DNA from 3 places in the Erwinia pyri genome. Region 2 is predicted to be linked to each of the others. Evidence: predicted binding sites of a transcription regulator. Region 2 holds the regulator's gene; each other region holds the start of a gene.

Region 1 (3,283 bases), 950 kb from region 2:
GTTGGTATAACGTGCGCCCAGGATCAGGTGCAGCGGGTCGGCCAGCGAGAGGCGTGTTGCCATGTAGGCGGACTTCTTACGAATGATATCTTCCTGAGCCAGCGTGCGTGGCCCCCAGTCTGTTTCAGGGAAGCTGCTGTTATAGTTGTTGAAGTTCCCCAGCTCTGCAGAGGATATATTGGCAAAGGAGCTGTAATAGGTGTTTTTCTGTTTGGTGTAGCTCAGCCCCATCATCAGCTCATGCTGACGGCCAAGCAGCTCAAACGGACCGCTGGCATAGGCATCAACAGCATTAACCTTGCGCTTGCCGGAGTTGTAACCCGTTCCCGCCACTACATCGTAATCCTGATAGCGGGAAACGCCCAAACCGGTGGTTTTATCGAAATAGCCATCAATGTACATCTGTTTACTGTTGATCAGCGTTTCGTTGTGGGTGCCGGTAAGGTTCGCCTGCCAGCCGTTATCGAAGCTCTGCTTCAGATTAGCAAAGACTTTATTATTCTGTTTGTCGTTGTAAGCCCAGTCCGGCGCGGTGTTAAAGCCGCGACGATAGTCTGTTTTGCTACCGTCGGTATACCAGCGGGGAGCGCCACCCCAGGCCGGGCGGTTGGCGTTGGTCTCCTGATATTCATACCCCACGGTCAGCGTGGTGGAGTCTGTCAGGTCAGCATCGACAACGCCATAGAGGAATTTTTTCTCTGCGCTGTAGCGCTCGACAAAGCTGTCGCCATCCTGATAACCGGCGACAATCCGGCCACGCACGTTGCCAGACTCACTCAGCGGTGCAGAAAGATCGGCAACATAGCGCTGTTTATTCCAGCTGCCGTAAGAAGCGGAAACATTACCGGCAAATTCACGGCTGTCGGCATGTTTGTGGATCATATTGATCGAAGCGGAAGGATTGCCGGTGCCGGTCATCAGCCCTGACGCGCCGCGAACCACCTCAATACGCTCAAACATCGCCGTATCAGACTGGGAGTCGCCCAGGTTCCAGCGTGTCTCGAACACGGTTGGAATGCCATCTACCATGTAGTTATCGATCAGAAAACCGCGTGAATAGTAGGTACGACGATCCATATCCGCTACCCCTTCCTGGATAGCGGTGGTGTTATACAGCACCTGGCCCAGCGACTGCAGCTGCTGGTCCTCCATCCGTTGCTTGCTGATAATGCTGACCGATTGCGGAATATCGCGCGCAATCATCGACATTTTTGTGCCAGCGCTGGTCACCGGCACGCTGTAATCGGTCGCCGCGCTGCCGGTTGCGCTCTCTGCGGTTGCTTCTACCGTCAGCGTCTGTTCGTTAGCAGCAGGTACTGCCGTCTGTTCGGCAGCAAAAGTATGGGGGACCTGCAGGGCGACCGCGACCAGCACAGCCAGCGCGGAATAACGGGGAGCGTGAGCATATCCAGCTTCATGGCTGAAGCCCTTTTCTCTGGTACGGCCTGGTGCAAAAAACATCGTACTACCTCAGAAGATTATTTTATTTTTATGCCACTGATTCGCTGGCAACCCAAATGCGAATGAGAACTATAATTTTTTTTATTTCTTCTGTAAAAGATTATCAGGGAACTTTTCAGGATTTTGTAAGGACGGGGGAAAGTGTTTCAGGACGGGGGGAATGGCTAAAAATTTTCAGGGTGTGAAGAAAACTCCCTTTGCGGCAGAGAAGATCGCCTCTGCCTTACTCTTTCAGGCATCCACTACTCAGTGATAGCTACTCTTTCTTTTTCCAGTTTGCCCACGGACTCTCTGCCGGAACCTCAGGCTCTGCGGCACGCGGTTCCTCCAGCGAAGCGAGATAAAGCTCTTCCACCTCTTTACGCGCCCAGGGCGTGCGGCGGAGAAATTTCAGGCTCGATTTAACGCTGGGATCGCTCTTAAAACAGTTGATATTGATACGCCTGGCCAACTCTTCCCAGCCATATTGGGCCTGCAATGCGTTGAGCAGTGCTTCCAGCGTCACCCCATGCAGAGGATCTTTCGAGGTATGGTTTGTCATAATGCTTTCCGGTAACAAGACTGATGGCCGACAAGATACCTGAATGCCCGGCAAAAGTGCAATCAGCAAGGCTATATGTGACGTTGTCACCTGAAACGTTGTTGTACTACGGCGTCCGAAGACGCCGTAGAGTCACCAGGGCTGTTTACCGCAGTGCGCCATCCGTCTCCTCAACAGGCATTTCACATTTCTCCATATCTACCGGAATGTTTTTGTAAGCCGGAATACCGCTTCGCGTGTCATAACTGTCGAGCGGGATCATGACGTTTGCCTCCGGGTAATAAGCCCCAAGTGAGCCAGGCGCCATGTCCAGCACCACAATCGTCAGCTTATCCATACGGCGATCGGTACGCTTACCTTCAGGATCAAGGGCGATGATATTCACCTTATCCCCCACGCGCAGCTCCCGTTTCTCCGCCTCTTCCGCATTCATAAACAGCACATCCCTGCGGCCCGTTACGCCGCGATAACGGTCGTTAAGTCCGTACAACGTGGTGTTGTACTGATCGTGGCTGCGCAGCGTGGTCAGCACCAGGTCATGACATTTCAGCGAACGGGGATCTTCGTTGATGCCCTCCATAATCTTAAACTGCGCAAGGCCAGAAGGGGTATTCCAGACGCGTTCGCTGGCGCCGTTATAGAGACGGAAACCGCCAGGCTGTTTAATACGCTCGTTGTAATCTTTAAAGGCCGGGAAAACCGCCTCAATACTGTCGCGGATAAAACTGTAATCGCGGATCATTTTATCCCAGTCCACGCGGGTATTCGGCAGCGTAGCTTTCGCCAGCCCGGCAACAATGGCCGGTTCTGATTTCAGCCAGGGTGAAGCAGGCTTCAGCGATCCGCGAGAAGCGTGAACCATCGACATTGAGTCTTCCACGGTAATGCTCTGCGCGCCGGAAGCCTGTATGTCCTCTTCAGTGCGGCCTATAACCGGAAGGATATAGTTATGCTTGCCCAGCAGCAGATGAGAGCGGTTGAGTTTGGTGGCCATATGGACGACCAGATCGAGCTTGCGCATGGCGGCGAAAGTCGCCTGAGGATCGGAAATCGCTTCAGCCAGGTTCCCACCCAGACAGAGCAAGGCTTTTGCCTGCCCGTCACGCATCGCCTGGATCGCCGCAACGGCACCGTGGCCATGCTCCTGTGGCGGTTTAAAGCCAAACACATTCTCAATGCTGTCCAGCAGCGACTGTGGCGGGATCTCCGTGATGCCAACGGTGCGATCGCCCTGCACGTTGGAGTGCCCACGCAGCGGACAGATACCGGCGCCAGGTTTCC
Region 2 (3,283 bases):
GGGGAAAAACAGTCCGTTCCGCGACCGTTCAGTGGAAGAGAACCTGGCGCTGTTTGACAAAATGCGCAACGGCGGCTTTGCTGAAGGCACCGCCTGCCTGCGTGCAAAGATCGATATGGCCTCCAGCTTTATCGTGATGCGCGATCCGGTTCTGTACCGTATTAAGTTTGCTGAGCATCATCAGACCGGCAGCAAGTGGTGCATCTATCCGATGTATGATTTCACCCACTGCATTTCCGATGCGCTGGAGGGGATCACCCACTCACTCTGTACGCTGGAGTTCCAGGATAACCGCCGTCTGTATGACTGGGTGCTGGACAACATCACCATTCCAACCCATCCGCGTCAGTACGAATTTTCTCGTCTGAATCTCGAATACGCCATCATGTCCAAGCGCAAGCTGAGCCTGCTGGTAACAGAGAAGATTGTGGAGGGATGGGACGATCCACGTATGCTGACCGTTTCCGGTCTGCGCCGTCGCGGCTACACGGCTGGTTCTATTCGCGAGTTCTGCCGCCGTATTGGCGTGACCAAACAGGACAACATCGTGGAGATGGCCTCGCTGGAGTCCTGTATTCGTGACGATCTGAACGAGAATGCCCCGCGCGCGATGGCGGTGATGGATCCGGTGAAGCTGGTGATTGAGAATCTGCCCGCTAATCACGAAGAGATCATCACCATGCCTAATCATCCGAACAAGCCGGAGATGGGAACGCGTGAAGTGCCGTTCAGCCGTGAGATTTATATCGATCGTGCTGACTTCCGCGAGGAAGCGAATAAGCAGTACAAGCGTCTGGTACTGGGGAAAGAGGTGCGCCTGCGTAACGCCTATGTGATCAAAGCGGAACGCGTGGCGAAGGATGAAGAGGGTAATATCACCTGCCTGTTCTGCACCTGCGATACAGAGACGTTGAGCAAAGATCCGGCCGATGGCCGTAAAGTGAAAGGCGTCATTCACTGGGTTTCTGCCGTTCATGCCTTACCGGCAGAGTTCCGCCTCTATGACCGTCTTTTCAGCGTGCCAAATCCGGGTGCGGCAGAAGATTTCCTGACCACTATCAACCCTGAATCTCTGGTTATTCGTCAGGGCTTTGTAGAGCCAGGCATGCAGCATGCGGAAGCCAGCAGCCCGTATCAGTTTGAGCGCGAAGGGTACTTCTGTGCTGACAGCCGATACTCCTCTGCCAGCAACCTGGTGTTTAACCGCACGGTTGGCCTGCGTGACACCTGGACAAAAGCGGGAGAGTAGCGCTTCCGGGTTTTCTGAAAGCAACGCAGCCTCAGGGCTGCGTTTTTTTTGCCATTCAGTATGGTGCAGAGGAGTGTTTCAGAGGGTAAACGCTTCAGCTGTGAAGGGATCACTCAGCGCATTTGTGTCGGCAGTTCTGCTCCTTCAGGCAAAAAAAAGCCGGTGATTTTCACCGGCTTTCTTCAGGAATGCAGATTATTTGTCGTGCAGCGTTTCATCTTCGCGGCAGTCGCCAGTAGAACAGTGACCATAAAGGTACAAGCTGTGGTTACTGAGCTTAATACCATGACGCGTGGCGATATCACGCTGGCGAGCCTCGATCGATTCATCTCTGAATTCGATCACTTTGCCGCAGTCCAGGCAGATAAGGTGGTCGTGATGATGCTGCTGAGTCAGTTCAAAAACGGATTTGCCGCCTTCGAAATTGTGGCGGGTAACGATCCCCGCATCATCAAACTGGTTCAGCACGCGGTAGACCGTTGCCAGACCAATTTCTTCGCCCATATCAATCAGGCGTTTGTACAAATCTTCCGCACTGACATGATGGCCTTCAGGTTCCTGAAGCACTTCCAGAATTTTCAGTCGGGGAAGCGTGACTTTCAGGCCGGCCTTCTTTAATGCGGTGTTATTGTCAGTCATGCGGATATTGTCCTGTTACTTTGCTTGTCACTGTGCGGCTGAAAAGCCCTGAACATCGGTCGACGCAAAACGCCTCATTATAGTACTCACGCTTCGAAATGAACACCTCGGGCGTTGCGAATCTGTAAAGGGAGGTAATGATGATGTCTTTACGTCCGGAAAGCTGGCGCTGGGTTTACATTTCGCTTTGCCGTGCCTTTAAGAAAAAGCCACGAAGTAAGCGGGGTGACCGATGGCGATATTCTACAGTTTTGCAGATGAAAGTTACAAAATTGTGCCTATTACTTCTATAGGAAAAGTCAGAGGCCTGATGTGAGTTACCTCCCACATCAGCCCCTTCTCCTTAAGCTTGCAGAATTTCCTGCAGCTGGAGCTCATCGTAAATTTGTTTCACCCATTTTTCAGTACGTTCGCGGGTCAGTTCCGGTTGACGATCTTCATCAATAGCCAGGCCCAGGAAATGCGTATCATCAGCAAGCCCTTTGGACGCTTCAAAATGATAACCTTCAGTTGGCCAGTGACCCACGATAACGGCGCCTTTCGGTTCGATGATATCGCGAATGGTGCCCATCGCGTCGCAGAAATACTCCGCGTAATCTTCCTGATCGCCACAGCCAAAAAGCGCAACCAGTTTGCCATTGAAATCGATCTCTTCCAGGGTAGGGAAGAAGTCATCCCAGTCGCACTGGGCTTCGCCGTAGTACCAGGTAGGGATACCCAGCAACAGGATATCAAAGGCTTCAAGGTCTTCTTTGCTGCTTTTAGCGATATCATGAACCTCAGCCACCTCGTTGCCGAGCTGCTTCTGGATCATTTTTGCAATATTTTCCGTATTGCCCGTATCGCTGCCAAAGAAAATGCCTACGAGTGCCATGCGCTTAATAACCTCTTGAAACTAAAATTTAGGGTAACGACTTTACTGCAGTTAACGGCAATGATAGCAGACAGCACAAGGGGGATAAATGAGTAATCCGCCTGCTTTTGTCGCTTTGTGCTTCAGCAGCAAGAGGTTGAAGAGCCGGTTCTGCCGCTTTTCAACGCTTCTGACTGGCTAACATCGCCATGACCATCTCTTCTATCAGTTCGCCGCGGCTGATATTTCGCTGCTCGGCAAGCTGGTTCAGGGCATCCACGGCGTCGCTGTTCATTTTCAGCTCCACACGCTTTAACCCGCGCACTTTATCCCGCTTGAGCTGATTGCGTTTATTGATACGCAGCTGCTCATCACGCGTCAGCGGATTTGTTTTTGGTCGCCCCGGACGACGGTCATCTGCGAACAGATCGATCGTGGTGCGGTCCGTGTTTTCTTTTGCCATAGAATCGTGATACTGAAAGGCTGGAGTTCTGATGGTTCAGGCCTGATGACGGCTGAAATTTGTGCTGCGACAAAATTTA
Region 3 (3,283 bases), 510 kb from region 2:
CGCTTTCGCCTTCTCAATGTCCCCTGCTTTTACCGCATCCGTGAACGCTTTAGTGCTGGCGACCAGCTCCGCGACTTCTTTCGTGACGTAGGTTTTGTAGTCAGTAACAGGGCCGGCTAGCTGCAGGAGATCCGGCTTGCCGTCTGACGGGCCGCTGGCGCCTTTTACAATCAGCTTGCCTTTCGGGTTGCTCAGCAGGCCGCAGGTAAGCTCATACTCGCCCGCTTCCAGATTGGCCGTGAGTTTCTGAGTGAAGCCAGGCGCGATATTTTCACGCTCTTCCACCACCATTACCCCTTTCAGAATTTCCCACTCCAGCCCTTTCTGGCTGTTGTTCTGAATAATGAACTGAGTTTTACCGGCATTGACGGTGACCGTCATCGGGTCACACTGACGGTCATTAACGCTGATTTTAACCTGGGGAATATCTGCAGCCGCCGCAGAGCCAGCCATCAGAGTAACGAGTGCGGCCAGCGCGTGCTGGCGAAAACCTGGAGTCATAGTAAATATCCCTGTAAAAGTTAACGTGCCCGCAGTCAGGCACGGACAAAGGCTTAACGCGTGGTGTGCATTGCAGCAGCCTGAGAACGCACCGGCATAAAGAACAGCAGCAGCGCGGGAACTAAATAGATAAACCAGACCGCGACTTCGCTGACGCTTGGCGATTCCTGATAGCCCAGCATGCTCTCCAGCAGCGTACCAATCAGCGTGCTGGTTGAGAGGGTATTGCTGAGATCAAAAGCGATCGCCTGGAAATGATTCCACAATCCCGCCTCATGAAAAGCACGGATAGCGCCCGCCGCCAGTCCAGCGGCGACCAGCAGAATAAACAGGCTGGTCCACCTGAAGAAGGTAGCCAGATTCAGACGTACGCCGCCCCAATAGATCAGCATGCCCAGAACCACGGCAGTAGCCAGGCCGAGGATCGCCCCAATCGGCGGTGCGACGCCCACATCCTGCTGGAAAGCGGCAAGCAGGAAGAAGACGGACTCCAGCCCTTCACGCGCTACGGCCAGAAACACCATCACGATCAGCGCCCAGCCGCTGCTTTTTCCCTTCTGCAATGCATTATCCACTGCATCTTCCAGCTGAGCCTTGACGTTACGGGAGACTTTACGCATCCAGAACACCATGTAAGTCAGGATAAAAACGGCAATGACCGCCACGATCCCTTCAAACAGCTCCTGCTCTTTCTGCGGAAACTCACCGGTGGTTTCACTGATGAAATAGCCCACGCCCAGGCAGAGGGTAGCGGCAACAAACACGCCAACCCACATGGCACCAAACCACTCACTGCGCTGGGTCCGCTTCAGGTAACTGGCAATCAGGCTGACAATCAGCGCAGCTTCCAGCCCTTCACGTAACATGATGAGAAAGGGAACGAACATGTTCAGGACCTCAAAGAGTTAAGCCATTCAGCTACGGTAAAGAAACGTAAATCAAAACGATATCGATTATCATTATCGGCAAGAAAAACACAAGAGCAGATGCGACTATTTTCACATTCTGCGAGCAGGCGTGCGCTGGTTCCGGGAATAAAAAGGCGTGGTTCAGTCAGTACCAGAAAAGATTTGAGGATATGCCGGGCGAAATGGGTCATCGACCCGCAAAGCAGTAACCGGGCGACAGAGCGCCGCCCGGGCAAAAAACGCGATTAATCTGCGTTGTATTCCGCTTCAGCCGCGTCGAAACGCTGCTGTGCCGCAGCAGAAGGCTCACGGCCCATCAGGCTGACAATCACAATCGCCAGACTGGCAAACAGGAAGCCTGGGATGATTTCATACAGATCCAGCCAGCCGTACTGCTTCCAGATAAGCACGGTCGCCGCACCGACAATCATACCAATCAGCGCGCCGTTGCGGGTCATGCGCTTCCAGATCAGGGAGAAGAGCACAACCGGACCGAAAGCGGCACCAAAGCCTGCCCATGCATAGCTGACCAGGCCCAGCACGCGGTTATCCGGGTTGGCCGCCAGGGCAATGGCGATGACCGCCACCAGCAGCACCATCAGGCGCCCTACCCATACCAGCTCGCGCTGAGAGGCATTTTTACGCAGGAAGTTTTTATAGAGATCTTCCGTCAGCGCGCTGGAACAGACCAGCAGCTGGCAGCTAAGGGTTGACATCACCGCCGCCAGAATGGCTGACAGGAGGATCCCGGCAATCCACGGGTTGAACAGAATGCGGGCCAGCTCAATAAAGATACGCTCGCCGTTTTCCGAGACGCCGGACGCCTGATCCGGGTGGTTCTGGAAGTAGGCGATGCCAAAGAAGCCGACGCCGACGGCACCCAACAGGCAGAGGATCATCCAGGTCATACCGATGCGGCGGGCAGAGCGGATTGAGCGGTGTGAATCCGCCGCCATAAAGCGCGCCAGAATGTGCGGCTGCCCGAAATAGCCCAGTCCCCAGCCCAGCAGAGAGATAATCGCCACGAAGTTAAGGTTTTTAAGCATATCCATGTTTTCAATGCTTTTCGCCTGGATCACCTGCAGCGAGTCGCTGAGTCCGCCTACGGCAAAAATCACTATCACCGGCGTCAGGATCAGCGCAAAGAACATCAGCCCGGCCTGTACGGTATCGGTCCAGCTTACTGCCAGGAAGCCGCCAACGAAGGTATAGAGGATGGTTGCAGCAGCCCCGGCCCACAGCGCAGTTTCATAACTCATGCCGAAGGTGCTTTCAAACAGACGTGCGCCCGCCACGATGCCGGAAGCACAGTAGATAGTGAAGAACACCAGAATGACCAGCGCAGAGATGACGCGCAGCATTTTACTGTTATCTTCAAACCGACTGGAGAAGTAGTCTGGCAAAGTCAGCGCATTATCGTGGTGTTCTGTCTGCACGCGCAGGCGGCCCGCGACAATTTTCCAGTTAAGATAAGCACCGATGGTAAGGCCAACGGCGATCCAGCTTTCTGAAATCCCGGAGAGGAAGATAGCGCCCGGCAACCCCATCAGCAGCCAACCGCTCATATCGGAAGCGCCGGCAGAGAGCGCCGTCACCACGCTGCCCAGGCTGCGGCCACCCAGAATATAGTCATCAAAGTTTTTTGTAGACCGGTATGCAATTAAACCTATCAGCACCATGCCGAAGATATAGACGCAAAAGGTCACCATCATTGGTGTACTTACAGTCATTCAGGTTCTCCACTTATTATAATTAATGCGCACCGCCAGAGCTTAGGGGATGCACCGCTGGAACGTCGCGGTGCCACTGCTGGCTTAGCGCGGGGTATCCTGCCGCAAACCGCTTTTTGGCACAAACGATTTAACACAGTAGTT

Evidence for each region. The regulator Fur, encoded in region 2, represses iron uptake genes when iron is present. The targets are predictions, from matches to a motif close to ATAATAATGAGAACNACTATCAA.
Region 1: fhuE (ferric-rhodotorulic acid/ferric-coprogen receptor FhuE) is a predicted target of Fur. The motif match lies at 1,518-1,540, and genes of this name have one in related genera.
Region 3: efeU (iron uptake transporter permease EfeU) is a predicted target of Fur. The motif match lies at 1,439-1,461, and genes of this name have one in related genera.

Annotation. Positions count from the first base shown of each region.
Region 1 is NZ_CP132353.1:2,249,318-2,252,600, forward strand. Features, by position in the region: gene fhuE (ferric-rhodotorulic acid/ferric-coprogen receptor FhuE) at 1-1,461, opposite strand, end outside; gene Q3V30_RS10435 (VF530 family protein) at 1,718-2,002, opposite strand; gene Q3V30_RS10440 (FdhF/YdeP family oxidoreductase) at 2,148-3,283, opposite strand, start outside.
Region 2 is NZ_CP132353.1:3,204,033-3,207,315, reverse strand. Features, by position in the region: gene glnS (glutamine--tRNA ligase) at 1-1,249, shown strand, start outside; gene fur (ferric iron uptake transcriptional regulator) at 1,445-1,888, opposite strand; gene fldA (flavodoxin FldA) at 2,232-2,762, opposite strand; gene ybfE (LexA regulated protein) at 2,923-3,204, opposite strand.
Region 3 is NZ_CP132353.1:2,696,886-2,700,168, forward strand. Features, by position in the region: gene efeO (iron uptake system protein EfeO) at 1-501, opposite strand, end outside; gene efeU (iron uptake transporter permease EfeU) at 555-1,388, opposite strand; gene putP (sodium/proline symporter PutP) at 1,655-3,139, opposite strand.